Regions from separate parts of the Sphaerochaeta globosa str. Buddy genome, predicted to be linked through region 3. Evidence: riboswitches for the same ligand, from Rfam matches in the RefSeq annotation. Region 3 holds a riboswitch; each other region holds the start of a gene.
The links. Region 3 has a riboswitch for cobalamin ahead of SPIBUDDY_RS00045 (ribonucleoside triphosphate reductase). Riboswitches for the same ligand answer to the same signal wherever they lie in the genome.
Positions count from the first base shown of each region.

Region 1: linked by a shared signal. The riboswitch ahead of SPIBUDDY_RS02970 (TonB-dependent receptor plug domain-containing protein) and the one ahead of SPIBUDDY_RS00045 (ribonucleoside triphosphate reductase) in region 3 are both predicted to bind cobalamin.
Region 2: linked by a shared signal. The riboswitch ahead of SPIBUDDY_RS07525 (ABC transporter substrate-binding protein) and the one ahead of SPIBUDDY_RS00045 (ribonucleoside triphosphate reductase) in region 3 are both predicted to bind cobalamin.

Region 1 is NC_015152.1:634,109-644,048, reverse strand. Features, by position in the region: gene SPIBUDDY_RS03025 (transporter substrate-binding domain-containing protein) at 1-216, shown strand, start outside; gene SPIBUDDY_RS03020 (amino acid ABC transporter permease) at 289-942, shown strand; gene SPIBUDDY_RS03015 (amino acid ABC transporter permease) at 947-1,612, shown strand; gene SPIBUDDY_RS03010 (nucleotidyltransferase substrate binding protein) at 1,878-2,306, shown strand; gene SPIBUDDY_RS03005 (nucleotidyltransferase domain-containing protein) at 2,290-2,637, shown strand; gene SPIBUDDY_RS03000 (ABC transporter permease subunit) at 2,707-2,958, shown strand; gene SPIBUDDY_RS02995 (hypothetical protein) at 3,608-4,024, shown strand; gene SPIBUDDY_RS02990 (hypothetical protein) at 3,999-4,223, shown strand; gene SPIBUDDY_RS02985 (hypothetical protein) at 4,553-4,735, opposite strand; gene SPIBUDDY_RS02980 (iron-containing alcohol dehydrogenase) at 5,082-5,393, opposite strand; gene SPIBUDDY_RS02975 (RNA-binding domain-containing protein) at 5,754-7,106, shown strand; cobalamin riboswitch at 7,111-7,296, shown strand; gene SPIBUDDY_RS02970 (TonB-dependent receptor plug domain-containing protein) at 7,410-9,278, shown strand; gene SPIBUDDY_RS15600 (MotA/TolQ/ExbB proton channel family protein) at 9,282-9,701, shown strand; gene SPIBUDDY_RS02960 (biopolymer transporter ExbD) at 9,680-9,940, shown strand, end outside.
Region 2 is NC_015152.1:1,598,755-1,608,694, reverse strand. Features, by position in the region: gene SPIBUDDY_RS07565 (YesL family protein) at 1-170, shown strand, start outside; gene SPIBUDDY_RS07560 (CYTH domain-containing protein) at 172-753, shown strand; gene SPIBUDDY_RS07555 (heme-degrading domain-containing protein) at 738-1,232, opposite strand; gene SPIBUDDY_RS07550 (Gfo/Idh/MocA family protein) at 1,236-2,204, opposite strand; gene SPIBUDDY_RS07545 (hypothetical protein) at 2,254-2,997, opposite strand; gene SPIBUDDY_RS07540 (lysophospholipid acyltransferase family protein) at 3,000-3,671, opposite strand; gene SPIBUDDY_RS07535 (ABC transporter ATP-binding protein) at 3,668-4,438, opposite strand; gene SPIBUDDY_RS07530 (FecCD family ABC transporter permease) at 4,431-5,411, opposite strand; gene SPIBUDDY_RS07525 (ABC transporter substrate-binding protein) at 5,408-6,283, opposite strand; cobalamin riboswitch at 6,337-6,514, opposite strand; gene rnhA (ribonuclease HI) at 6,572-7,021, shown strand; gene SPIBUDDY_RS07515 (chromate transporter) at 7,024-7,572, shown strand; gene SPIBUDDY_RS07510 (chromate transporter) at 7,569-8,114, shown strand; gene SPIBUDDY_RS07505 (tetratricopeptide repeat protein) at 8,080-8,658, opposite strand; gene SPIBUDDY_RS07500 (uracil phosphoribosyltransferase) at 8,658-9,722, opposite strand; gene SPIBUDDY_RS07495 (adenylate kinase) at 9,891-9,940, shown strand, end outside.
Region 3 is NC_015152.1:64-10,003, reverse strand. Features, by position in the region: gene SPIBUDDY_RS00050 (anaerobic ribonucleoside-triphosphate reductase activating protein) at 1-90, opposite strand, end outside; gene SPIBUDDY_RS00045 (ribonucleoside triphosphate reductase) at 87-2,162, opposite strand; cobalamin riboswitch at 2,232-2,419, opposite strand; gene jag (RNA-binding cell elongation regulator Jag/EloR) at 2,489-3,184, opposite strand; gene yidC (membrane protein insertase YidC) at 3,243-5,057, opposite strand; gene rnpA (ribonuclease P protein component) at 5,161-5,511, opposite strand; gene rpmH (50S ribosomal protein L34) at 5,492-5,659, opposite strand; gene SPIBUDDY_RS00020 (DciA family protein) at 5,768-6,088, opposite strand; gene recF (DNA replication/repair protein RecF) at 6,088-7,170, opposite strand; gene dnaN (DNA polymerase III subunit beta) at 7,170-8,276, opposite strand; gene dnaA (chromosomal replication initiator protein DnaA) at 8,493-9,914, opposite strand.

The DNA.
Region 1 (9,940 bases), 630 kb from region 3:
GGGAGGGTGGATGCCTTCAGCGTAGATTTCGCCATCCTGAACGGGTACATGGAAGACTCTACAAAACTGCTTACCGAACGATTTGCCAAACAGGATTACGGCATCGCAGTCAAGAAAGGAAACACTGCATTGCTTGAAGCAGTGAATGCCACTATTGCCGACTTGGAGGCAACCGGTCACATGAGTTCGATGCTTACCGCATGGGGTTTGCGATAACCATCAGTTCTGTTCTTCCTACCCCCTTGTGAAAGGGGGTAGGGTTTATTTTCATTCGTAAGGGAGTACTTTGTGTTCAAATTGTGGATGTGGGAACGCCTGTTTACTGACTTTTCCATTTTCTTGGCTGGATTTGGGATGACTCTGGCAGTCTCTTTGCTTGCCCTCGTCCTCACGCTGCTTATCAGCCTGATCGGTGGAATACTTCGCTGTTCACAGGCAAGAATCTGGAGAAAGGGCCTTTGGTTGTACATGAGCCTCTTTCAGAATACTCCCTTGGTAGTGCAGATTTTCTTCTTCTACTACGTACTGCCTCGGATGGGATTAGTCCTATCGCCCTTCGCAGTTGGTTGCCTGGGACTGGCCCTTTACACCGGCGCCTTTGGCATCGCAGTCGTAGAAGCTTCCATACTCGCCATTCCCAAGCAACAATCAGAAGCGTCAATGAGCCAGGGCTTTTCCTACCTACAGACCATGGTGCATGTGGTAATCCCTCAAGCCATGAAAATCGCCCTTCCCTCTCTGACAAACCAAGCAGTGAACCTTATAAAGAACTCCTCGGTCCTTGCCATGATTGCAGGGGGCGATCTCATGTACCGCTCAGATTCCTGGGCAAGCGAGACTGCCGTGTACGGTCCCACCTTTCTGGTGACAGGTTTGCTGTATTTGAGTATTTGCCTTCCCCTGAGCAGGCTGGTGAAGCGAATGGAAGCAAAGGTGAGGTGAAATAATGATTGAATTGTTTGATCCCTACAGCATACCCGAAGTACTGGTATTCCTATCCAAAGGGTTGGGGATGACCTTGTTCATTGCACTCATCTCCATTTGCCTCAGTTTCGTGTTTGGTTCAGTCCTCGGGATCGCCCGATACCTTGGCAAGGGGCCGGCAGCCAAGCTTGCCGCTCTATACATCGATTCCGTACGGAATATTCCCCTGCTCTTGTTCATACTCAGCTTTCGGCTGTTGTTGCCATCGGTCATATTGGGTATTCGTATTCCCGATAAGGCAGTATTCTCCGGCATTGTGGCAATGACCGTGTTTACCAGTGCCATGGTTGCCGAAATCCTACGGGGAGGATTGAACGGAATACCCAAAGGACAATGGGAAGCCGCTGCTAGCCAAGGGTTCTCACGGTACAAGACTCTTCGCTACATCATCTTTCCCCAAGCATTGAGAAAGATACTGGTACCCATGCTCGGCCAGTTTGTAACCTGCCTGAAGGATACCTCTTTTCTGCAAGTAGTCGGGATATCGGAACTCATGATGAATGCAACCATCATTATGGGAAAATTCAAGTATTCGTATCAGGTCATTCTGCTCTATACCTTGGTTGCCTTGGCATATTATGGAGCCAATAGTGCAGTACTCACCATAGCCAAGCGAATCAAGTTCTAACCATCGGCATCAGGTACAAGAACCACTCATCCCCTATCTCTGATCAGAGATGGTCAGCCTTCGGTCTATTACGAAGCAGCATTTATTCCCTTTCCACGATGCTTACGTAAATCTGATATGACGTATCAAAGTCGATGAGCTTCCCTACAGAATCACTCTGTTGCTGTGAATATTCGGCAAATGCCCCACTTTTTCCAAGATGACTTTATCAATTGAGAGAAAACCGTTTTCATGCCATGCTTGCATGTAGGAGAAGCATGCATATATGGAAGTACAGCAAGATATCCGTTGGATTCAGCGTCTATCTAATTACTCTCGGGCTCTCGATCAATTAGATGCGGCCGTCTCGTTGGCAAACCAAAGGACCTTAAGTTCATTGGAACAATTCGGAGTTGTTCACTGTTTTGAATGCTCCCATGAATTGGGTTGGAATGTACTTCGCGATTATCTCAAAGATCAAGGCACACAACAACTCTATGGTTCAAAAGACACTGTTCGAGAAGCTTTTGCTGTTGGTTTGATTGAAGATGGGGAAACTTGGATGGAGATGATACGGGATCGCAACCTGAGCAGCCACACATACAATATTGCAGTGGCCAATGCAATTGTCGGCCGTGTCATCAATACGTATATTCACGCATTCAAAAAGCTTCAGAAAACTTGCGAAGGCCTTGCTCATGAAATCAAAACCTGATGCCAAGGAACTCGGCTTGCGACCTGAAATTCTTGATCAACTGGATATATTATTCAAATCTTACAAAGAAATTGATGCTGTAATACTTTACGGATCCCGTGCAAAAGGAACGTATCGCCCAGGCTCCGATATTGATATTACCATTAAAGGAGAGCATTTCGAAGACTCCTTGGTTGGTAAGCTTGCAGAAGAAATCGATGATTTACTCCTTCCGTATTCCTTTGACATTTCTTCATGGTCTCAGATTGATAACCCCGATTTATTAGCACATATCGAACGTGTTGGTATTATTATTTACCAAAAACCGAAGCCAGCCATCGAAGCCAGATAGAAGGCCGAATAAACCCCACAGCTCTGATCAGCAATGGCCGGCCTTCCGACAAGGCAGTATTCTCCGGCATTGTGGCAATGGGAAGCCGCTGCTAGCCAAGGGTTCTCACGGTACAAGACTCTTCGCTATATCATCTTTCCCCAAGCATTGAGAAAAATACTGGTTCCCATGCTCGGCCAGTTTGTAACCTGCCTCAAAGATACTTCTTTTCTGCAAGTAGTCGGGATATCGGAATTAATGATGAATGCAACCATCAGTATGGGAAAATTCAAGTATTCGTATCAGGTCATTCTGCTCTATACCTTGGTTGCCTTGGCATAGTATGGAGCCAATAGTGCAGTACTCACCATAGCCAAGCGAATCAAGTTCTAACCATCTGTACCAGGTACAGATTCCAAAAAATCCGCAGGAATCGCAAGATAGCGGTTTTAATGTGTGTTTGAACCTAAGAGCCAAGCTACTGCTTCGGAGACCACGCATAGCCTTGCATGCCCCGGATTAATCCGGGGTGCAGGACTACAAAACCACAGCTCTGATCAGAAATGTCTGCCTTTGGTGCTTTCTTCTCAATGCTCATTTTAGGCTTTTCCTTTGGTTCTTCATGTCATGGATGTCCTCAATGGCATGAATTTCCATCGAAGTTACGAGATTTTGGTCAATCCATCCATCATCCATTCTTGGCATAGAATTGCAGACCATCCAAGTTTTTAATAACTTCAATGAAAACAACATGTTAATGTTAACATTCCAATTTCTCGATTCAATGCGTTAAGAGGTATAGTCTTCACCGGAATGATGTATTGTTTGGTGGTTATGTGGTAAGATTCGCATAGGAGAAGAAAATGATACCATTCACCATAGATAGTATAACTCCTTGTCTCAAGCACGTTGCAACTGGTGATATTGTTGAGACTGAAGTGATAAGAATCCAAAGAAAGAGTTTTCTTTCCAAATTCAATAAGAGTAATGGATGGTATGTGACTGGGATAAGTTCGATGAAGAAACTGCAATATATGCCTTGGTTCTAAAAGGTACTGTTGATATTCAGGGACTTATTGCATTAACAGATGACGATGCAAGCAATGCAGAATATATAAATTGGGCTAGTTGTTCTCCGGAAAACAACTCATGGAGAAATGGTGTAAAAAAGTATGAAGGGGTTGGAGGTCATCTTTTTGCGATAGCCGCAAAGGTTTCTGAGCTGCATAAGCATGGAGGTTGCGTTCACGCCATTGCTATGGATAAAGAAATACTTCAGCATTACATTGATCAGTTTGGAGCTGTTCCTGCAGGAATAATTCATCCATATCATTTTGTGATACCGGAAGAATCGGCAAGAGAAATACGTGAGGTGTATTCATATGAATGGTCAAATGAAGAATTATAATTCCAGAGAAGCTAAACAAAAAGATATCGCTGTCCAGGCATTCATTAAAGAAATCAACCCGTACAAAGCAAAACCTTCTTTAGGAATTGACCTGCGTGCTTTATCCAAGTATGTAAAAGATACAAAACAATCAGTTTCAGCACTATCCCCAGAAAAAATTAACTCTTTTTCTATTAAAAACAACAAGGATCACCATTGAAACCAGGTACAGATTCCATAAAGTTCACAGGAACCGCAAGATAGCAGTTTAAACTTAGTTTCAACAATAATCCGATCAGAAACCGGTCAACCGCCGCCTTCCAGCAGGAAGTCGATGATATTCCTTTGCTTGAGTTGAAGCTGATCAAGGAGTCGGTGGAAAGCACTATCTTCTCATAATTATTATCGATAGCCTGAAGCTGGCCCGAATGGCCAGCCATGTTCCATCCATTACGCTTCATTTACGTATTGAACAATCATCTCAGGATTGTCCCTGATTAACTGAAGGAGCCTGCAAGAATACCCTTGTGGTGTATTTCTACCACACTTTCATGCTTCAACTGTTTTCTTGGATATTCTTTCCAGAATGGCAATCAGGTTCATGATTCTCTTATTTTCCTCAGCTGACCGGTTGCCCTTCATAGCTGTTGGGTATGCTACTCGGCCACTACCGCTTTTCCCACGACCGGAAAAACCAATCTGAAACTCGCACAATCCTTTTGAACCTTTCATCACATTGCTCGCCTTGGGATTCTCCAATACTTGGTCCAGGAGTTTTTGAAGTGCGTCATCGTCAAGCCCAAGGCGTTTCTATTGTCGACCAAACCCGGAATCATGAAAATAAGTAAGAGGATGCACTTTCATTAAAAACACTCCTTTCACCACTGTGGTGAAACCAGTAAAAATTGTGAAATACGATAACGAAAGCGCCCCACGCTCTGTCCTTTGTCTGAAGCTAACCTATACCTTCAAAAGTTTTACGATTGCAAAGCTAGTCAATAGATCTCCTGCACATCGTCGACATAGAGTATCTTGAAATCCCCCTAATGTGCCCGCTCCCCGACAAAGGCGTTCTCTGTCATAAAGCAGAGCTTGTGTGTGGATCGATCACTACAAACTTTGAAACGATGGTTCCGTTATTTACTGCTCGCATAAACCCATGCTCTGCATCAGTAATGACCGAGCCTAGGGAACTTTCAGAACCTGCTGAAGGAATTGTCAGGACTACCCCAAGCGACAGGGCTTCACGGATGGAATACTCAGCCTTCATATAAGAGTTGTGCCAGACATCCTCTGAAGATGGCAGCTTCACACCAAAAGCAATCGCTTTTGCAGAATCAATTACACATCCACCGCTTTTCTCAATGGATTCGTCACAACCATGGAGCAATACCTTCTTGCCCTATGTAGCATATTCCTTGCCGACTTCCGACATCGTTCCCTTGCCAACTATACTTCTTGTGGGATTCCAGAATGAAAAATGCTGCATGGGAGTCATCCATCCGTCATAGTACAAACAATCATGAATCGCTTGGATACCATTGTATATCTATAAGCAGCTCAAGAACATAAAAATATAGATTACTAGTTAAAAATTCTTGTCCAACAGCTGAATTTCAGAGCAGTGCAAGATTGTAACGGCACCGAAAATGATTGTCTACCAAAACGTAGACAGACTCATACGATTGGGTTGTATAACCTCTCTTTCTCGTCTATACCAAGGATAGCAAGAAAGAAAGAAGGAAAGAACATGGCAAGTATTGAAAATATCAATATCGAGTTCAAAGAATTTGAAAATGACACCAATAAGATTCCGGATTCAGTATGCAAGACATTGGTTGCTTTTTTGAACACCGAAGGAGGAGATCTATTTATAGGAATCCGTAATGACGGCAGTGTCTGTGGTGTTAAGGATGCTGATGATGCCTCCAATCGACTCTCCAGCATAATTCATGATTCAATCCTACCCGATGCCTCCCCCTTTATTTCAATCAGGACTGTTGAGATGGATGCAAAAAATATCGTCAAGGCTTCAGTAGCAGTTGGAACTGGACGACCCTACTACTTGGCAAAATTCGGACTAAAGCCAGGTGGAGTCTACACCCGGCTTGGCAATGCATGTGTCCCGATGAATGAGTCAGGGATTCGAAATCTTATGTTGGAAACGTCTGGAACATCATTTGAGGAGAGTAGAAGTTTCGAGCAAAACCTGACATTTACTGTAATGAAAAACGAAATGAGTATGCGACAACTCGCATTTGAACAAGCACAAATGGAAACGCTCAAGATGGTTGGTACCGATAAACTTTTCACCAATCTCGCAATGCTGCTTTCAGACCAATGCACCTATACCTGCAAAGTTGCTGTGTTCCAAGGTCGTGATAATGCAACCTTTCGGGATAGGAGAGAATTTTCCGGTTCGATTTTGAAACAACTGAATGATGTATATGAATACCTCAACAACAATAATAAAACAAAAGCAAGCTTCACCGGACTCTTGAGAGAAGACACACTAGATTACCCCCAAGATGCCATCCGTGAAGCATTGTTGAACTGTCTCATCCATCGCGACTATCTCTTCTGTGCAGGCATCATCATCAATGTATATGACGACCATATGGAGTTCATATCTCTTGGTGGTTTAGTGAGGGGACTCTCCATGGAAGCCATACAATTGGGTGTATCCCAATCGAGAAATCCCAACCTAGCGGCTATCTTCTATCGCTTACGGCTGGTAGAAAGTTATGGAACAGGCATACGAAAGATTATACGCCTGTATGAAGATTGCCCAAGGAAACCAGTTTTTAGAGCTGTGGAGGGAGCTTTCTCCTGCATCCTTCCAAACAGAAACGAAATTGTTCACTATTCCCAGAAGCAAGAACGAATCGAGAGTACGGTTGGAGAGTCTATAGATTCTGAAAAGCAATCCATCATGCTTCTTGCAAGACAAAAGGGATTCATCTCAAGGAAGGAGGTTGAGAACCTCGTTGGGTTAAAAACTACAAAAGCCTTCCGTTTACTCAAGGAATTGTGTGATGAAGGACAGCTGACCCAACAAGTAAGCGGTAAGTTTACACGTTACATCCCGCTACCCCTGTCTTGACCTCCCCCCCGCTCTTCTTCTAGGATAGGAATCGCTGGATCTGGAAAAACGGAACGGGGTGTGATTCCCCGGCGGTCCCGCCACTGTAATCGATGATGAACGCAGATACGCCATTGTCCTCTTCGGATGAGAAGGCCTGTCAGTAAAAAGAGTCGTAAGCCAGGAGACGTTTCCAGATAATAATTTCTTCGTGGAAAAAGAGACAGCATTACGTACGGGTATACCGCATAGGTATAGCCTTTCTTGAATTCCCCTTTATTCCACGAAGCATTATATCCAGACACCACTCTCTGGAGGCCCTTCATGAAGAAGCGCGGAATCTTCTCTGTCCTATTGCTCGCCCTTTCGACACTCTTTGCAGCACAAGCAAACACCGACCTTGGAACAGCCTATGAACTGGTCATAGCTGAAAACTCACTTGCAGAAGCTGAAACCAACACAGCCTCTTCCGTTTCTGTCATCACCGAACAGCAGATCGGCACCTACAACGCCCAGAGCACTGCCGAGCTTGTAGGAAAAGCAATCGGAGTATCCTTCAACTCCGTAGGCAGTCTTGGTTCACTGCAGTCAGTGGTAATCAGGGGAGCTACCTCCTCCAAGAACCTCATCTACCTTGACGGAGTACTGCTCTCCTCAGCCCATGACGGGACTGTTGACCTCTCCAGCATCCCCATCTCGATCATCGATCGCATCGAAGTCGTAAAAAGCGGACCAGGTAATCTGGGAAGAACCAACGCCATCGGGGGCATGGTGAACATCATAACCAAGAGAGGGCAGCAAAGTGAAACGCCCTTCTCCCTTACCATCGAGAACGGGTCCTTCCTTCCTCTTTCCTATGGCACGAGTAATACTCATCACTGGCTCTCCCTGCTGGACAGCCAGAAACTCGACCTCACCTACACCAACGACGGTCTGCTTGCCTCAGTCGGCGGCCTTACAGCACAGAATGCCTACACCTACAACGATAGTGCTGCACTCAGGGACAATGCGCAGGTCTATGAGGCACATGGTGCGGTGAACTTCACCAGCAACCTATCTGACAAGCTGCAGTTCACCACCCAGAATCTGGTTACCTACAAGAACCTCGGAGTTCCAGGCAACCTCGCTTTCGGCCTTACACCCGATGATTATCAGAATGACCTGGTTGCAAGCACCAGCAATACCATCGAACTCTCAGAAGTAAGCTCAACGTTGGAAACACTCACTGCCTACCTGCACTATGCCTACGGCCAAACCTTCTACCACGATGCCGACTACCAAGACAGCACTCACAGTAAACATAAAGCATCTGCACAATTGAAAGGTATCTGGAACCTTGGCCAGTCCTATACGCTGAATACAGACCTGCTCTACAGTCTCGATTACGTAGACAGCACCGATGTAGGACAGAATACGCGTCATACCATCTCAACCTCTGCAAATGGCAGCATTTACCTGCTGGATGGAACACTCTCCCTGCATCCCAGTTTGAATGTTGCCTACCTCAGCGACCTGAGAACCCTCTCGCCCAATGCTTCGCTGGGTGCCATCTATACTCCGATGAAAGATCTCGACCTGAAGGCCACGATCAGCTATGCAGAGAACGTTCCCTCCTTCTCCCAGCTCTACTGGCCGTTCATGGGCAACCCGAACCTCAAGACGGAGAAGGGTCTGAATGGAGAACTTGGCCTCTCCGGTACCTTGGATAATCTTTCCTATGAAAGTACCTTGTTTGGCAGGAACATCTTTAACGACATCGGCTACGACTCCTCCTGGATTCCCCAGAATATTGCCCATAGCGTGTACCTGGGAACGGAACAGACCTTGTCCATGGAACTGTCCAAGCTCATCAACTTCCAGGTCAGCTACCTCTACAACAAGAGCTACGACATCTCAGGAGGCAAGACGTTCTCAGACAATGTCGAGGTTGCAAACATCAGAAAGCACACAGCAAAAGGCTCATTATTCTTCAAGCTGAACCGCTTTGAGTCTGTATTCAGTGCCGAGTACTTGGGCAGGACCAGCTCACTAGAGAGTGCATTCCTACTCAATGTCAGCATGAACATGCAGATTACCGAAACAGTGAGCGCATACCTTGCCTTGGACAACCTGCTGAATACCGAGTACGAGCTCTCATCAGGGTACCCGATGCCGGGGACCAAGATCCGCATCGGCGGAAAGCTCCTTTTCTAGCCTATGAAAACTACCACCAACCTCATCTCGATCATGCAACAAGGAGGAGCGGTCATGTGGCCGCTCTATGCCCTTTTGGTTATCACCGTCGTGCTTAGTATTGAGAGGACCATCACGTTGATACTCCTCGTCAGGAAGCAAGAACCTGTGATAAAAGCGAAGGTTGAAAAACCGTTGAGCATTCTCGACCTCATCGCCATGATCGCCCCGGTCCTCGGATTCCTGGGAACCGTCACCGGGATGATCACGGCGTTCAGGTCGGTATCACAAGCTTCCTCAGTCCAGCTGCAAGTCGTTGCAGCAGGACTGTATGAAGCCCTCTTCACCACTGCCTTCGGTCTGATCATATCCATTGTGGCAACCATCGCAAGCTTCGCCCTCGACTTTGCCATTGAGGCTCTATGCGAAAACGAAAAGAGTTAGGCCAAAGCAGCGACATTGCTTTCCTTCTCATTATCTTCTTTCTCCTGCTCTCAGGAGTTGCGGCCTCGCACAGCCTGGAACTGAACATGAGCAGCAGTGCAATTCTTATCGGTGAAGCCCAAGATCCCCTAGAGCTAACGCTCAAACACGATGGAACACTTCTCTTCCAGGATAGAGTTCTACAGAATGCTGAATTGACTCCTTTCCTCAACCAGGAACCTCACCTAAGCCTTGCCATC
Region 2 (9,940 bases), 1.6 Mb from region 3:
ATCTTGCATCCAGCGACGCAGTAAAACTTTTGATGCTCAAGTATGACTATTTGGAAGAGCATGCTGATGCTGACCGAAAGCACCTGCCCTGGGATGAACTCCTCTATGAAGAACAGGAGTGTGTCGGACATCGTTCCCTGAAGAATATGATCTTCCCCTGGAAGGACTGACATGGGTTTCGAGGTAGAGCTGAAAGCTCATGTCAGTGATCCCGAGCGGCTTCGTATCGCAATCGAGGCTCTTTCACTGATCGGAGGACCCACCTTTGAAATCAAGGAGGACATATATTATGCCCTCCCCGGTGAGGATGCATTGTTTCGGCTCAGACGCGAGAGTAGTGGACCTTCGTTTACCGATCTCAGCGGCCAGCTCATCTTCACCCGTAAGTATAAAACTCTGAAAGACGGAATTGAAGTCAATCAGGAGTTGGAGTTCTGTGCAAGCGACAGTCAATTCGAACAAGCCCATGCTTTTTGTCTTTCTTTGGGGTACGAAGTATATATCCGGAAAACAAAGAAAGGGTACTTGTATTCGTATAGTGTCACAGAGGATTTTCCGCTTCTGCACCTCGAATTGGTCGAGGTACCACCACTTGGATGGTTTTTGGAAATGGAGTTTGTCCTTGAGGATGAAAAGAAGGTCCCCATGGCGAGGACCTTCCTGATACAGATGCTACAAAAACTAGGTATCGATCAATCCAGCATTGAGAGCAGGTACTACATGCACCTGCTCAAGGCTCAGACTATCGGATAACGCGGTACATCCTCAACACTCAAGTACTTGCTGATACAGCGAATCAAAACTTCGTGATCCTCTACATCCCTCAAACCAGATACCATAGCAGCTGCCACACACCCGACTCCCTCAACAAAAATGGGGAAGCCACCGCCGCATGCGACGAATTGTGTCGGATCCAAACCTCGTTCGGAAAGGGTTGCCCCTCGCTTCTTCAGAAACAATGAGTAGCGCAACGTGCTCATCTCAAAGTACTGTACGGTGCGGAACTTGCGATCGATCCATCCGTCGTTGCCCAAATTCGTTCCTTCCAAAGCATAGTGGAACAAGGTTTTCCCGCTGAGCGACTTGATGGCGATGGCAATCTTCAGGTCATTGTCCATTGCATCGGCAACGAAAACCTTGCCCAGTTCCCATGCATCTTCACAGGTGAAGGTCTCGAACTTGAGCAGTTCTTCCTGTGCCACAACGATTGCCATTCTCTCTTCCAATTCCATAGATCACTCTCCTGGGAAGCGGATACCCCATTGTGAACGGAGCGTATCCATAACTTCCATGACTTTGATGATTTCGCTATGAGGCATTTGTTTGCACTCAAGCTCTCCTTCCTCGATGGCCTTGCGGCATGCTTCAACCTGGTGTTCGAAGCCGGTAATGAACTTGAAGGGCTTGTAGGTCTCCACCAGATTGTAGTCACGATCGTACACGTTGATTCCCTCACAATTATTGATGTTGAGGAACTCGATGAACCCTCTGCTTCCGAAAATTGAGCCGCGCCTGTCAGAGGTGCTGACCATGGAGGAATGCAGTACTGCCATCTTATCTCCCTTGAAGGTAAGAGTAATGGAGTTCGATTCATCCACTCCGCTATCAGTTTTGATGCAGCTTGATTCGATGGTCTCAATTTCGTTGCCGAACACCATCATGGCAAAGTTAATCGGATAGACTCCCACATCGAGCAAAGCCCCTCCAGCAAGGGCGGGATCGGTCAACCGCTTAACACCCTTTATAGGATAGCAGAGGTTTGCCGTAAGAGCATGGGGTTCTCCAATTACTCTTCGTTCCAAGATTTGGTCCAATACCAAACGCATCGGTAAATACCGAGTCCAAATAGCCTCTGCAACCAACAATTTTTTCTCTTTGCCGTACGCAAGTACTTTTCGAGCCTGATCGGCATTCATCGTAAATGATTTTTCACACAATACATGCTTGCCCTTATCCAGGCACATCATCATATGTTCAAAATGCAGTGCATGGGGGGTGCAAACATAGACCAAGTCTATCTCAGGATCGTTGAGCATCTCCTCATAGGATCCATAGGCTTTGCGTACATTCCATTTCTGGGCAAATTCGCGAGCTTTCTGCACATCTCTCGATGCTACTGCGTATGCTTCGACATGCTCCATCTCATTAAGCGTAGCGGCCATTTTGCGAGCAATATTTCCAGCTCCTAGAATACCTAGTTTCATATGGCTCCTCCTGCCTACCAGTATAGGCTCTACAACGGGAGTTGAAAAGTCAAATCATCACTTCTGTAAGCTGGAAAGCAAGAGAAAGCAATCCTACCAGGGCAAACAGCGAAGTAGTACGCATGCGGGACTCTGTTTTGCTCACCAAGGCAACCACCGACCACAAGCAAAAGAGGAGGACACGGATACTGCTCTCCAAGCTCATACCTGAAATAAGTGATACAAAGGGAAGAATTGCAGTGACAACAAGGCTTACCCGCAAGGAAAGCTCGGTCCTTCCCAACAGAAACAAAAGGCTCAGTGCTACCAGAACCAAGGAAAGTGATTGGATGACTTGAAGTTTTGAGCTATCAAAAAATGCTGCAACCGAGAGGTTGATGAGTGCCAAGGAGAGTATTTTAGAAATCTCCTTGAGATTGGCAAACACCAAGCTGCTTCGTTTTTCCCGATGCATAAAGTGATAGAGTGCGGAAAAGACAAAGACCGCGACCATCGAGGAGAAAGCGAGAACCAAATCAAGCACTATGTAGTCGGCTCTTTGCATGCGTAAGGTAAAAGAAACCAGAAGCCAGGTACAAACCGAAGCGGAAACGATATCAAGGATACCATTGAAAATGGAAATCGGGTGATAGTTCTTTTGGGGGGCGAAGGTGTCGGCATTATAGTTGAAATGGAAAGCGGTGCCATTCTTCAGCTCAGCCTTGAAGGTAAGTTTCTGTACCTGCTCTGCATGGGTGGCTATCTCTTGCACTTGGGTCTTGAAATTGGAAAATACGTTCTGTAGGTCATCCATGGTCAACTCCAGAATTTGTCGGTCTTGATCTCTCGAATCAAGGCTTCTATTCGTATGCTAAGCTCATCGAGTATGATCCGACAAGCCTTACTTCTATCTTCTGCGGCACACCTGATCGCCGAATCAAATTCCATCGGCTTTCCCATATTTGCATAATAGTTACGGCTCACCACCGTCATGGTTCTCCCCGCAGTCCTACTGAGCTTGTTTCGTACTCTCCGTTTCGGGGCGATAAGCCCGATGGGGATGACAGGGCAGGGGTAGGTAAGATAGATTTCAGCAATACCACGCTTGAAGGCCATAAGCGTCTCCTGCGTATTGAGATCCCCTTCGGGGAAAATATATACGCTCTCACCCTTCTGCAAATACGAAACAGCGCTTTCTATCACTTTGCTTCGGTCTTCTTTGGTAAGCGCTCTGATCTGTTCGGTCCAGCCTAGGAAGGAACCGACAACAGGGATGCCGAAACCAGGTCCGATGACAATATGCAGTACATCATCCATCAGGGTGGTTACGAAATGAACGTCGCTGCTGCTGAAATGGTTGGAACAGAATATCTTTGGACCAGGAGGAAGCTCTGTTTCCTGCCAGGTCTGGAAATCATAGGAAAGGGCAAGGATGATTTTCACCACCTTACGATAGGTGCGATGCAAAAACAGACGAAACGCATTCATGATGAGGAAACCTTGTACGTAGGAAGCCAAAGCATGCGGTCCAGTGTCGGGTCGTAAACCTGATGGGCTTGAATATCATACACCTCTTGGAGAAGTTTTTCAGTGAGCACCGTTTGTGTAGGTCCATAGGCTACGACAGAGCCTTTTTGTAGTACAAGAGCAATCTGGCTGTAAATCTGGACCAATAAAAGATCGTGAAGTACACAAACAACGGTATACCCTTTCTCAACCAGACGACAAAGCAACTCCATAATGGAACGTTGATGTTTTACATCCAGATGATTTACCGGTTCATCGAGCAACAACAGTTTTCCTTGTTGGCAGAGAGCCCTTGCCAGCAGGACACGTTGCAATTCACCGCCGCTGAGCTCGGTTACCAGTTTATCCTTCAGGTGTTCTATGTCGCACTCCACGATGGCTTGTTCAATGGTATGTAAGTTGTCCTCTCCATCATACGCATAGCGCCCCATGCTTACCGCCTCTCGGACACTGAAGGCATAGTCGAGTTTGCCGTTCTGAGCAACAAACCCTAGATGTTTTGCTAGTTCCTTCTGGGTAAAGTTTGCTACATTCTTACCCTCAACGAGAACCTTGCCCTCACTGGGCTTGAGGTGTTTGTAAATGAACTTAAGCAAGGTGCTTTTTCCGCTGCCGTTGGGACCGGTCAGTGCGATGAAGGCACCCTTGGGAAGATTGAGGTTCAAATCCTTGAAAATTTGTTGGGTATCGTAGCCACCATGAAGGTGGGAGAATTCCAGGCTATCCATAGAAGTACCTTCCCCTGCGAAGCAGGTAGATGAACAAGGGAACCCCCAGTAAGCTGGTTATGATTCCAACCGGCAATTCTCCGGACGGAAGAAGAATGCGTGAAAGGGTATCGCTTGCAAGTAGTAAAAAACCGCCGAATAAACTGGATGGCAGCAACAGGTTCTGATGCTTGGGACCGACCAAAAGGCGTGTGGTATGGGGAGCCATCAAGCCTATGAAGCCGATCACCCCGAAGTATGACACACACAAGGCGGTGGCGAAGGAAGCCAGCATAAGAAGTGCGATACGCGTCCTTTTCACGGACAACCCACCAGCTCTTGCCGATAGTTCATCGAGCAGCAGCATATCCATGCTTTGATGTTTGAGGGAAACCGGAATAAACAATGCAATCCAAGCAATAAAGACTACGATTACTTGTGCATACGTGCTCGAGGAGAAACTTCCCAGTGTCCAGAACAGGATTCTCTGATACTGTTCCTTATGCAGGAACATAAGCAGTGTCATACCCGATGAGAGAATATAGTTGAATGCCACACCGGTAAGCAGCAACGTGGTACTGCTGTTTTTGCGTCGGGATGCAAGAAAGACAATGCATAGCGTAGTAAGCAAGGCCCCGATTAGTGCACTGGAGGGGAGACCGAAAAGTGGTGCAAATCCAACAAAGAGGGCAAACGCTACCCCAAACGAGGCTCCTGAGCTGATGCCTAAGATGAAGGGATCTGCCATTGGATTGCGTAGGGCTGCCTGGAATACAGCACCGCTGAGCCCAAGAATGGCACCGGTAAGGAATGATGAAAGAATTCTGGGAAGTCTGAGCTGCCAAATGATGTACGACTGATTAGCCGAACCGCCCTTCCCTGCAAGAATGGCAAGTGTGTCGGAAAGCTGGATGTGTGAGGGTCCGAGCGTCAAGGAAAGCAGCATCAGCAATAAGGCTGCACCTGATAGGGCGAAACTCAGCGTTCGCTTCATTGCCCCTCCACATTATGGATCAGGGTGTATAGCACTTGAAGCGCTTGTGCGCTCCGAGGTCCTTGCCTGCTGATTAGGTCGGCATCGAATACTGTAATCGTACCACTGAGGTCTGCATACGGCTTGGTGGTGGTGAATTCCTTACGGGTCTGTTCACCGGTTTCTCCCCACCTCGGACTGAGCAAAATTACCTGCGGATCGTGGGACATCAGCAGTTCCTTGCTGTATGTCCAGTTCTGAGCGTCATCAGCGATATTTACACCACCGGCCAAGTCAACCATTTCACTGAGAAACGTATCGGCTGTGGCACTGGAATCGAAAGAACCGAAATCCAAGGCAATATAGATAGTCTTCTTGGGCTGCAAGGCTGCTTTGCGGATGACACTTTGTACCACATTCTGCATTTCAAGAATCATCAGCTCCGCTTCAGCTTCCTTGCTGACTTGATTAGCTATCTCCCTGATCAGGGTATAGGCACCTTGAAAATTCTGCTGTGTCTCAAGCGACACTATGCTGATGCCGGCTTTCTCTATTGCCTGCAAGAACTGTTCAGGTACAAAGGCACTGCTGATAACGAGATTGGGTTCAAGCGACAGAAGCTTTTCCAAGGAAGGATTATACAGTGTTCCCACTGAAGGTAAATCTGTGGCTTCTTGCGGATAATTGCAGTAATCGCTGCGTCCGACCAAGAAGGAGCCGGCACCCAAAGCATAGAGAGTCTCGGTCACATTGGGAGACAAGCTAACGATTCTCAAGCTCTCTTGTTCAACAGCCTTCGGCTCAGTCATTCCCAATGCCCACAGGCGTGGCAGCCCAAGACAAAAGAAGAGACAAAGAAATATAAATACATGTCTGAGTGAACGGTTGTGCATAGCGCCCCTTTACAAATGGGCATGGAACATACCCTGACCTATACTCCGTAGGTCGTCGGAAATTATCCATGTCAGGTCTCCTGGCTTAGGCATACCCAGAATCTGCGACTTCCCGCAGTACGTTCCTGCAGTGTCTTCTTACAGATTCCCAGCCTCTACAGTGGCGGGACCGCAGGGGCTTAAACCCCTTTCCCTTGGCACGGATAGTGTATCGTAAGGAGTTGTTTATCCTTCTGTCAAGAGTTGATATGGTTGACCACATGGGGCCTCTATATTACTATCCGGCCTATGATGTACAGAGAAATTGTGATCTATACCGATGGTGGGTGTCTCGGAAATCCAGGTCCTGGTGGTTGGGCCTATGTGTTGAAGGCTGATGGCATATTCGAAAAGGAAGCCAGCGGAAATGAGCGTGATACCACGAACAACCGTATGGAATTGACAGCTGTCATCGAAGCTCTGAAAGCCAGCCAAGCCTTGGGTGCCCAGAGTATCAGCCTCAATACCGACAGCCAGTACGTGAAGAATGGAATCACCAGCTGGATTAAGAAATGGAAGGTCAATGGCTGGCGGACTGCAGCCAAGGAGCCGGTGAAAAACAAAGAGTATTGGGTTGAGCTGGACCGCCTGAATGCCAATCTGCCGGTACAATGGAACTGGGTCAAAGGTCATGCCGGTGTTGAAGGCAATGAACGATGCGACCAGCTTGTACGTATGGCGATGGATGCATTGGCCTAACCATGCATACGGTACGTTTGTGGGATTTATACAGTTCCTTTTTCAGAATCGGCGGTCTGACCTTCGGTGGCGGCTACGCCATGCTTCCCATGTTGCAACGTGAGGTTATTACCAAACATCGCTGGGTCACCGAAGAAGAGGTGCTGGACATCTATGCCATCGGGCAGTGTACTCCAGGCATCATAGCGGTCAACACTGCTACCATGATCGGATATCGCAAACGCGGGATTCTCGGTGCAATCGTGGCTACCTTGGGGGAGGTGAGCCCCTCCCTCCTCTTGATTACCGCCCTGGCAACCATACTGCTGAATGTACAGGATAATCAGTGGGTTCAGCATGCATTTACAGGAATCCGGGTAGCAGTCTGCGCCCTCATCACCCAATCGGTACTTACCCTTGCAAAGAAAAGTCTGATCGATATTCCCACCATCCTGCTCTACTTGCTGGTGGTGGTAAGTACGTTCTTTTTTGCCGTATCACCGATTCTGATAGTAGTGTTTGCTATTTTCTTTGGCTTGAGTGTGCAAAAGATAAAACGGAGTTTGCAATGATTTTCCTCCAATTGTACTGGGAATTCTTTAAAATCGGCTTGTTTTCCATTGGTGGGGGTCTTGCTACGCTTCCATTTCTCTATACGCTTGCACAAACGCATCCGCAATGGCTGACAGCTAAAAGTATTGCCGACATGATTGCCATCAGTGAATCCACTCCCGGACCAATAGGAATCAATATGGCAACCTTTGCCGGCTATCAGGCAGCAGGTATCGTAGGCGGTGTCGTCGCTACCCTGGGTGAAATAACCCCCAGTGTAATCATTATTATCTTTATTGCCCGCTTTCTGGGCCAGTTCGATAAGAACCGATATGTCAAGGATGCCTTTTATGCCCTACGGCCAGCTGTGGTAGGTCTTATTACCTTTGCAGGTTTACGGCTATTCTCGGTGACCTTGTTTCCTGAAGGAATGGTTCGGATACAGGAAACAATTCTTTACGCAATCTTGGTATTTTTCGTTCTACGCTTTAAGAAAGTGCATCCGCTTATTTGGATTGTATTGGGAGCTATTGCTGGGATTGTGATTGCTTTTCTTTCGTAACATAGGCAAGCGCCAATGCATACCAAGTATCATCGCCTGCAATCTCTGAAAGTACACCGAGTGCCTTTTTCTCATAGGCTTTTTGGTTAACAAGACCGAGGGCAAGGTCCTTAGCAGTTTCATATTCCTTCCAGAGAAGTGCTTGCTCCATTACTGATGCCTGTGTTTCATACGAAGCAGGGTCGAGTTTGAAGAGGCGGTTGTACGTAACTAACGCCTTCTCATACTCTTGTTTTTCAGCATATGACTGTGCTTGTATGAGGAGAAACGAAAGATTGAAGGGAAATGTTTCAAAGGCTTCTTCACTTTGGACAATCACTTCATCGTAGTGTCCCTGCAGGAACAGGGACAAGAGATAGTTGTAACGATACGTATGATTCTTGGCATCTTTAGTGCTTGCTTTGGCAAATAAAACACTGGATGCATCAAAATTCTGACCCTGCATGTGTTCGTACCCTTGCTCTGCAAGTCTGTTTGCCTGATAGGTCTGACAGGAGACAAGCAAGAGTGACGAACAGAGTACGAACACCAACAGTTTTTTCATCAGTTTTCCAATACAGTCTTCTCAATCTCCCTCACCTGTGAACGGTAGAGGTTGGTAATGGAACTGCCATAGTCGGCAACAAGTTGGATGATGTTGCGTGGATTATCGTGTTCATCCTTACCGTTGAGCCTGTCTCCCGCATCACCGAGGCCTGGCAGGATATAGGCAGCATCGTTGAGCACAGGATCCATCCACAACGTATATACCTCAGCACCCTCGATGGCGCGAGCAATCCGCAGCGAGCCCTTGAGTGCACTGATGACGTTAATGAATTTCACCGACCTGGGTTGGACATGGTTATCCTTCAGGTACTTGACGATGGTTACCAGAGAGCCGCCGGTTGCATTCATCGGGTCGGCAAAAATCAAATCCTTGTCGTTCAGCGAAGCGAGGTCGAAATATGACTTATCCAGATCCAGGATATAATCCATATTGGACTCTTTCTTTGAATCGTCGCGCTTAATCTTGAAGAGGGCGAAGGGAGTGACAAAATCGTTGGATGAATATTCCTGGATTTCCTTACTGAGAATCATACTCGGCAGCAGGGCTCCACGAAGCATGACGCACATGACACTATTATTGATGATCGAGTCGACATCGGGAATTCTATGTACGGCATAGTTGCGTACCGGGTCGGTAACCGGTGTCTTGGTGATGATTGAACGTTTGCTGGGCAGTGCGGCATCGGCAAAGACATGGGAGAAAAGCATTTCATACGCTCGCTGGATATAATACAGGAACTCCTCATGTCCGGTGGAGGGGTCGCGTAGCTTTGCGATGAGACGGCTAGCCTGACCATGTTGTTCCTGCGGGGTCTCAAAGGAATATACATGTATGCTCGGTTCCTCTGCGCAGATATTTTTCAGATACCGTCCAATCTCGCCAGCGCTTTCAACCAAGCCTTTCCGAGCTTCCTCAAGTTGCATTACATCACTTGCAGTCTCCAAAATCGAGCAGGTATTCAGTGATTTCTTGTACAACTCATCAACATGTGCAATTCTCTCTTTATCCGATTCCTTGAGATACCCGTCAAGGTCTGTGGCATGAAGGATAATTTTATTCATTAGTACTTGTCTCCTGTATCGCTTGCGATTCTAACTCATGACCGAGCTTTATACAAGGAAGGGTTTCGTTCATATGTGGCTATAAAACTATCGATAAATTCTGCAACTGGGATGCAAAAAGAACTCGTTTGTGCTAGCATAATTGCATCTTCTGTTGTGAGGTGAACCATGAATCTAGTATTTCTAGGCCCTCCGGGTGCCGGAAAAGGGACCATCGC
Region 3 (9,940 bases):
ATCGTAGTTGCAACCTTGACAAAAAAAGACACTACTGAGCAAGCCAGGATAGTCAAGCAAGGAACAGGCTTCAAGCCCTGCAATATTCATGACATCTTTACCGAATAGAACTTTCGCTGGCGATGCTCTTCCTGCTTACCTGGATGGAAATCATTCTTCGGCCTGAGATAGCCAACCACTCGTGTCCATACTTCGGTAGGGCAACCGCAGAAGGGGCATTGCTCCACTTCCCCATCCAGATATCCGTGATTCTTGCACGTCGAGAAGGTTGGAGTAAGGGACAAATAGGGTAGCTTGTAGCGGGTGAATGTACTTCTGACCAGAAGCTTTGCAACATTCAAATCATAGATTCGTTGGGCAAGGTAGAGGTGCAGGACTGTTCCTCCTGTGTATTGGCACTGAAGCTCATCCTGTTTCTCCAACGTCTCAAACAGATCCGAGGTATAGCCAACGGGTAACTGAGATGAATTGGTATAGTATCCAACCTTCTCTCCCGCAGTGATGATGCGTGGATACTGGAGGGAATCAAGGTTGGCCAGCCGATAGCTGGCACCCTCGGCTGGGGTGGCTTCAAGGTTGTAAAAGTTTCCTGTCTCACTCTGGAATCCACTGATGAGAGTCCTTAGTTCTCCTAGTACCCGCAGACCGAACTCCTGACCTTTCTGGGTAACCAAGGAGCCTTGATCCCCAAAGAGATTCAGGCAGGCTTCTTCCATCCCCACGATTCCAATGGTGCTGAAATGGTTCGCCCAGTAGGTGCCGAGTCTCAGTTTCACATCTTCCAAAGCATTTTGGCTGAAGGGATACATACCGCGTTCCGTTTCAGCTTCTATGACGTTTCTCTTGATTTCCAAACTCTTTTTGGCAAGCGAAGCCAGCGATGCAAGACCTTTCAGAAACAGCGTTTCATCCTTGGTCTCATACGCCAGCCTGGGAAGGTTGAGTGTCACCACACCGATTGAGCCGGTCAAAGGATTGGACCCAAACAGACCACCTCCTCGTTTTCTCAGTTGGGACGTATCGAGGCGCAATCGGCAGCACATCGAAAGAGCATCCTCAGGGGAAAGGTCGCTGTTTACATAGTTGGAGAAGTAAGGGATTCCGTATTTTGCCGTCATGGCAAAAATTGCGTCAACCACCTCGCTCTCCCATGGGAAATCCTTGGTCACCTTGTACGTAGGGATGGGAAAGGTAAAGACACGCGCCGAAGCATCCCCTTCCTCCATGACTTCACAGAAGGCGAGGTTGAGCATATCCATCTCGTTGGCAAACATTCCATACGTCTCAGCCTGGTTTTCACCTCCTCTGATGACCGGTACATCACGAAGGCTGGATGGCACCACAAGATCGAACGTAAGATTGGAGAAAGGGCATTGAAAACCTACGCGTGTGGGAACGTTGAGATTAAAGATGAACTCCTGTATTGCTTGCTTGACCTCATCGTAAGAGAGTCCATCGTAACGGATGAAGGGGGCTGCATACGTGTCGAACGAGGACCAGGCCTGAGCTCCTGCACACTCTCCCTGGAACGTGAAGGTTGCATTGACTATCTGGCCGAGGAAGGAGCGCAGGTGCTTGGCAGGTTTGCTACTTACCTTGCCCTCCACACCCCCGAAACCGCATGTCAAGAGCTGCCTAAGATCCCAGCCGCAGCAATAGGGCCCGAAGAATCCCAAATCATGCACATGAAGGGCACCGCTTTCATGCGCTGAGCGTATTGAAGCCGGATAGATTTCATTAAGCCAGTACTGCTCGGTAAAACGTTCACGAATGAAGTTGTTCATCCCATTGACCGAACGTCTGGTGTTGGCATTTTCCTTGGTCTGCCAGGTTGTCTGGCCTAGATAGGAATCAAAGAGCGCGTTCGTAGCCTTAATAAGGGCTTTTCCCTCACGCATTCTCTCTCGCTGGCTGCGATACAGAATATAGGCTTTCGCAGTCTTTGTTGCTCCTGTTTCCATCAGAGCTTGTTCAACCAAATCCTGAATCTGTTCGACGGTGATGGGATTGTTGCCCTTCATCCTGGCAAGTACCAACGAGGCCACTTCCAAGGCATCGACATCCTGGCTGGAAGCTACGGCTGCTTTGGTGATTGCGTTGATGATTTTCTGAACCTCGCAGAGAACCACCTGTCCATCCCGTTTGACCACCTGCTGTTGCATGGTTTCCTCCTACTGGAGTCAAGACAGAGAGGCGGCCCTGCAAGAGGCACACGCCCTGTCATACTCCGTGACGGCGTGTCTGTATAGGCAAGGTCTTCTGACTCAGGTTCATCGATTTCGCTTCCTTCCCAGATTGCTCCAGTGGCTATATGCAAAATCTCCCCTTTACAGCGGCGGGACCGTGTGGGCTTTTCACCCACTTCCCTTTTCCTATACACACAAGATATAGTGTTTTATACCATACGGTACACTACGAACAGTAGGCTTGGCAAAGAATTTTGTCAAGCTGAATCAATAAAAAAAGGGGACCAAAGTCCCCATTAGTGTTAGTGCTTTTGGTTGGTGATACGAATCTGCTTGTACAGCCCCTCACCTTCGCTTTTGGTCTCAACGCCACCAAAATCATTGAGGGCGGTATGCACCAGCCGTCTTTCATACGGGTTCATCGGCTCAAGCAACCTGCTCCTGCCGCTCTTCTTGACCTGCTCAGCAGTCTTGAAGGCCATCCTGATCAACTGCTCCTCATGGCGCATGCGATAGTTCTCACTATCGATGATGACTTTCAAATCAGGGTCAATCTGCCCGGCGTACACATTGGCCAGCAGCTGGATGGCATCAAGGTTTTTTCCCTTGCGGCCAATGATGATACTGGAGTTGTCACTCTCAATATTCAGACCAAGCTTGCGTGCCTTGCGAAAGGAAATGGAGACTTTGCCCTGGTACCCCATTTTCTCGAGAATGGTTGCTACGAAAAGCAAAAGCTTGTCCTCGAGCTCGCTGTTGATTGGAGCATCAAGCTCCTCCTCGTCCTCATCCAGCGTGCTGCGAGAATCATAACTTTCTGGTAGTACATCATTCTCATCTTCAAAGTGAATTCTAATCTTTACATTGCTCTTCTTGAACAGTCCCTTCCGGACAGGCTCAACGATTTCTACATCGAAATCTTCACGTTCAATGTGCAGTTCCTCTATTGCTTTTGCAATAGCCTCCTGCTCGGTACGTCCTTCGAATTCTTTCATCATATAGCTACTCCGTTCGGGGGACCGAGTCCCCCTGGTAATATTTCATTTCTTGTGGGGATTAGGTCCGTTTCTTACCCTTCGGACCGGGAAACTGCTGTACAGTAGGGCCCTTCACTTCAATGGCTTCCTTGCTCTTCTTCTTGTTGGTATACAACTGTTGGAAGATGGAGAGAGCATTCATGACCGACCAGTAAAGAATCAAGCCGGAAGGTGCATTATACAGTACGAAGAAGAACATCAACGGCATACCGTAGGTCATGAATTTCATCATGCCCTGCTGGCTTCCTGCAGTTGAAGCATTCTGGGTAATCTTCATCGAGTAGATCATACTGACTGTATAGACGATCGGCAGCAAGTGCAGCTGATTGCCCAGGAAGGGAAGATTGAAACCGAAGGTGAATACAGTATCCGGCATGGAAAGGTCTGGAATCCAACCGGGAATGAACATGGCACCGCGGAGTTCAAAGTGCTTGTTGAGCAACCCGTAGAAGGCAATGAGGATCGGGAACTGGAGCAGCATCGGCAGACAGCCGCCCATCGGATTGATCTTCTCCTTCTTGTACAAAGTAGCCATCTCTTCGTTCTGCTTGGTCGGATTGTCCGGATACTTCTCCTTGATCTCCGCCATCTTCGGGGAGAGGGAAGACATCTTTGCCGTCGATTCCATACCCTTCTTGGAGATGGGATAGAGCACAAGCTTAAGCAGGAATGTCAGAATGATGATGCCTACGCCGTAGTTGGGGATCACCTTGTAAAGCAGGTTCAGGATGGTTTTCAGAATGGTCTCAAGCCAGCCAAGCCAGGAACTGCTGTCCAACGCCTGTTCAAGTTGCAGATTGGCAACACCGAAACTGTTCGACGAAGCATCGTCGTAAATGGTCATATCACCCTTGAGCTGGGGTCCTGCATAGAAACGGAACGTATCAGTTTGTGAGGCACTTCTAATAGCCGGACGAGTGATATAGATGCTCGACTGCAGCGGCAATCCCTCTTCACTAGTCTCTGACAAGCTGACGGTGTAGTTGGTGGCATCAGGGATGGCGATCAAGGAGAAGTACTTGCCAACCAAGGCAACCCAGGAAAGGGGCTTGGTGGTAGTGTACGCTCCATTGCTCAGCTTGACCTGATTCTTCTTGGAAGAGCCATCTTCCTTGATATAGAACCTTCTATAGTTGTAGTTGTTGTCAAGCTTAGCGAAGGAAGGCCCAATCTGGGGCTCGAAGGCCAAGGTATAAGCAGAATTCTCGAAGGAGAGAGGAACCGCCTTGTTCACACTATTCTTGGTATCCACATCGATTTGGAACAAGTAGTCCTTAGCACCGAACGTATAGGTCTTGGTGAGGGAGAATGAATCGCCTACACTCTTTCCATCTTCGGAGAGAAGGGCGAATTCCTGAGTGAAAATTACTTTATTGCCACTGATCTGATACCTGAAATTGGCATCGATTGGATTGGCCTTGTCCTTTCCGGCGTAGAGCAGGAAGGCATCATTTGAGTTTTGACTTTTGAAAAGCAGTTCCACTGGTTCCCCGTCATCAAGATGTTCCTTCAGCTTGAATGAGGAAACAGAAGCTCCATTGGGATTGAATTCAATAATGAAATACTCGGTTGAGAAGGTAAAAGGTGTACTGGAGCCCTGATTGCCCACGGAAACCAAAGAACCCGGAAGCTTGCTGTTCCAGGCCATATTGGAAGGAATCTGGGAGTACTGTGCCGGCTCAAGGGTTGTCGCAGATGGCGTACTGGCTTGCTGAACTTCCTGCTGGCTTGACTGCACCACAGGGTCGGGTGCAAAAAACGTGGTTTGAATGGTCATACCAACGGTAATAACCAACACGGATAGAACTATGGCGAGAATGGTATTTTTGTCCATATCTGCTCCTGATGATGAGGTGTGGTGAGAGAGTAATCACAGGAAAGATAGGTTCACAACGAAATTCTGCAACAACAGGAGTGGGAAAGACTAACAGAAAGTCTCACGACTGGAGGAAGACCCCAGCCTTTTCACAAAGAGCGAGAAGTTGTTTTTTTTGGGATGTATGGTCATTAACCTTTCCTGGATATACGATGAATGCAAAATCGTAACCGGGGACCATCCGAGGTTTCTCATTTCGCCAGATTTCCTTGATCTGTCTGCGTATTCTGTTACGCTGAACAGCGCTTCCATAGTGACGGACGGGTATTACTACAATCCTATCAACATCCAGCTGGTTTTGGCTAACAATCAGTTTTAAACCAAGGCAAGCGTATGTCTTGCCAGTTTTAAAAACTCGGTCAATCTCCGGTTTACGCTTTACAATTTCTTTCTTAGAAAGGCTTCTTCTCATCACATACGGACAGCTGGTGTCTGCCTTTGGCTCTTCTGCGGGCCAATACCAGGCGACCGCCCTTTGTTGCCATACGAGCCCTGAATCCAAACTTTCTGTTTCTCTTAACTTTACTGGGCTGGTAGGTTCTTTTTCCTTTGTAACTCATGAGATATTCTCCAATTTTACATCGCTTAACGCGGATATTTTCTACGTATACGGAGTATGGTCCTCCGAGTGGTGCAGTATAATGAGCAAGTGCCGTTACGTCAAGTAACTAGGAGCTCAGCATCTGTATCGATTTGATTCCCAGTGATGGGTATTTCTTGGTAATTAAAGCAAGTATCTTTTTTTGCTGCATAAGTGCAATCTGTGCCCAAGAGGGGTGATCAGCCCTTAAAACCAACGTTGTTCCCTTAATTTCTACTATTTTTACATGAGGATACAGCCGGTTTCCAATAATTTTTTGCCATTCAAATCCGATGGCTGCTTTTGGATTATCTGTGCGGATATCGAGCGAGCGCAACACAAAATCCAAGACTTTTCTTCCTTCCAGAGGTTCTCCTTCCTTGCATAATCTTGGTTTCTTGTCCTTCATCAGTTCAAAAACCTTCCTTCCTGGACAGTATAGAGCAAAGCTCCTTCCTCGGCCAGCTCTGAAAAATAATGCTCTTCGGGTAGAAAGGTGAAAAAGGCTTGGCAGTAGGTTTGCATCAAGTGCAGGAAATGCTCACGCTTTTCAAAATCCAACTCAAGTAACACATCATCGACAAGAATCAAAGGCTCCTTACCAGTCTTTTTCTGAAAGAATGCCATCTGTGCAGTTCTGAAAATCAATGAAGCAAGCCGTAGTTGCCCGGTGGAGCCGGTCTGGGAAAACGGCTGGCCAGCTTCCATAACCAGAAATCTATCCCGATGGATACCGCTGGTAGTGGTAAGCATACTTATATCACGGCTTCTGGTACGAGCCAAATACTCAACAATCTCTTCTTCGGTAGCACAATCATTCCATGAGGGGTGGTACTCAATATGCACCTCCATGGTGTTTTGGGAGACATCTTTGTACATCGAAGGAAAAATCTGGTCAAATTCATAGACTGCCCGAGTCCGTTCACTCTGGATCGCAAGCCCATACTTGGCAAGCTGCAAGTCATAGAGATCCAAGAGCTCAAATCGACCATCCTTGATAGCTTGGTTTCGCTGACGAAGAACAAGTCGATAACGACGCAGGTCGTCAAAAAAAAGTGGATTGTACATGCTCATCGTCTGATCGAAGAATCTTCGTCGCTGCTCCGGTTCACCCTTGATGAAAAATATATCGTCATGACTGAATACTATGCAGGGAATGTTATAGATTAATTCCTTGCGGTCCTTCACTTCACGATCATCGAGTGACATGCTGCGCTTGCCGTCTTTCCATTCCAACATCAGGGTGTGCCGGATTTGGTCGTCACCAAGGTAAATGCCTACAATCTTGAAAGCTTTTTCTCCATGGACCGTCAGTTCCTTGAGTTGGTTCGTCCGAAACGAAGAACCATAACAAAGGGCATAGAGGGCTTCAAGCAAATTGGTTTTTCCCTGTCCATTTGGTCCAATGAGGAATACCTGCCGATTATCGACAGGTATCCTTTGGCTGACGAGATTCCTAAACTGATTAGTCCAAAGCTCGATGAAACGCATTAGGAATTGGGTTGCATCGGCATGATGATATGATAATAATCCCTGTTGCTTTCAGATTTTACTGTCATAGCTTTTGTTGGTTCAGTGAAGTTGATGGAGAAATATTCCCCTTCCATCGCCTTGAGGGGATTGAGCAGGTACGTGTAATTCAGCGAAACCTTGCTATCCGGACCTTCATACTGGCAGGGAATGATTTCCTTGGCTTCTCCTACTTCACTTTCATCACTGGTCAACAGAACACCAGCTTCGCTGATATCAAGAAATATACGTTTTGCTTTATTTTCCACCAACAAGGAAACACGCTTCAGTGCATCAAGCATATCCTGTATTCGCATGGTGCAACTATAGTTCTGACTGTCGGGGATTACCCGTCGATAGTTGGGATATTGGCCTTTGATCAAGGTGGTGTAGAATGTTCGTTGTGCTATTTTTGCAAAGAGCAGCTGATCGGTAATGCAAAGCTCCAACGTTCCTTCATCGGTGGAAAGTTTCTTCAGCTCCGTGAAAAATTTTGGAGCAATGATTACAGGAGTAAACATGGGAAGTTCTTCCTCAAATGTCCTTTCAACGATGGAAAGTCTTCTTCCATCGGTTGCAACCATGTTCATGCCGCTTGCATTGCGTTCAAGATAGAGGCCGCACAAGAAATAGCGTGTCTCATCCTCGCTGATGGCAAACATGGTTTGGTTGGCCATATCGGAAAATGCTTTCTGAGGAACTGAGAAATACCGACCTTCAGGTGCTGTTTCCAAAGGAGGAAATTCTTCCGGAGTGATGGTTCTGAGTTTGAAGTCAATGTTTTGGCTGACCGGCTTGATGGTAAACATTCCGTCCACGACCGTGAATTCAACATTGGTATCGGGAAGTGAGCGAAGAATATTCAGCAGTTTTTCACAAAAAACAGTGGTTTTTCCTTCTTTGAGGGTTTGTACGGCTATATGGGTGCTGAATCCGAGTTTTTGGTCTGTAGCCCTGATGATCAGCGTATCGTTGTAGGTTTCAAGATAGACATTGGAAGTGATGGAAAGGGAGTTCCTTTGGCTGGTGAAGTCCATGGAATATATGATCTCGGTGAGGATGGCTTCTTTGCTGCAGACGAATTTCATCTTAATACTCCTAGATTATTAGAATATGTAGTAATAATAGTAATAATAGCACGTTTTCTGTGGATAACTTTTTAATTCATTATACAATCTCTTCTTACTTTTTGTCATCCTGTGGATAACTTTTGGATCTGTCCACAATCCTTGCACAAGCAAAAAAGCTCTATCCACAGGTTTTGGAAGTTATCCACAATGCATCCATATGCTATCCACAATGAATTACTTCTTGACATTTGTTAAGTCACGCTTCAATTTTTGCACAGTATTGGCGAACGCTTCATCCCCCTTCATCAAGGATTCTATGCGGTCGTAGGCATGCATTACCGTGGTGTGATCCCTGCCCCCGAATTCCGTCCCAATTTCGGTGGTGGAATACTCGGTGATATCCCTGGAGAGGTACATGGCTATCTGACGCGGTTGTATCAATGACTTGTTCTTTTTCTTCCCCTTGATTTCAAAGCTGCTGACATTGAAATACTCCCCTACAACCTTGATGATTGTATCGATGGAGAGCGTTTGGTTTGCATTCGCAGCCAAAGAAGGCAGTATGCCCAGCAGTTCTTTTGCCTTGTCAAAGGAAATCTCCTGACTCAGTAATTCGCTGTAAGCAATTAGCTTTGTTAGGGAAGATTCCAAATCCCTGACATTGGTACAGACATTGGTGGCGATATAGTTCAGGATTTCTTCACTCATGGAACTGCCCCGCTCAATGAGTTTTTTCTTAAGGATCGCCATTCTGGTTTCGTAGTTGGGCGGTTGCAGATCAACATTCAAGCCCCTCTCGAAGCGGCTGCTCAGACGGTCGGTGATGTTCTTCAATTCGCTGATCGGACGGTCACAGGTAAACACCATCTGCTTCTTGGATTCGTAGAGGTTGTTGAAGGTATGGAACAATTCCTCTTGGGTGCTGTCTTTTCCCTGAAGGAAGTGGATATCGTCGATGAGCAGCACATCCACCTTGCGGAACTTGTTCTTGAAGTGCTGGGTTTTTTGCGACCCGATGGACTCAATGAATTCGTTGGTGAACATTTCGGCGGTGACATACATTACCTTCAGTTCAGGGGTGTTGTTGATGATAAAATTTCCGATGGAGTTCAGTAGATGCGTTTTCCCTAAACCTACCCCTCCATAAATGAGGCATGGGTTGTAACTGGATCCCGGATTCTTTGCAATTGCAAGGCTCGCATTGTAGGCAAATGCTGAGTTGTCCCCGATAACGAAATTGCCGAAATCATACGAGGGGTTGAGATTGCTCTCCACTTTCATGCGCAACGTTTTTTCATTGGAGATTTTCGGCTTTGCCTGGGTCTGGACCGGCTCTTGTTTCTCCTCTTTTTCCTTGGCGTTTCCTTCTGGTTTGTTAATCTGTTCAATCTCTGAACGTGAGATGACAGCAAATTCAACATTGATGTCCTCTCCGGTCAATTCACTAAGTGTATTGACGATTAAATCCCGGTAACGGGCTATCACTGTATCGAGAATAAACTGGCTGGCTCCAGCCAAAATTACCTTTTTATCCTCTGATTTCAGGTACGCGATACGGTTGAACCAGGTATTGAATTCCTGTTCTGGCAGCGTATCCTTGATCCTGGAGGCGGTCTCCTGCCAGAATTCATAATAGGTGGTGTGCATGTCGCTCATGCGGCCATTTTACCCTGTAGATACAA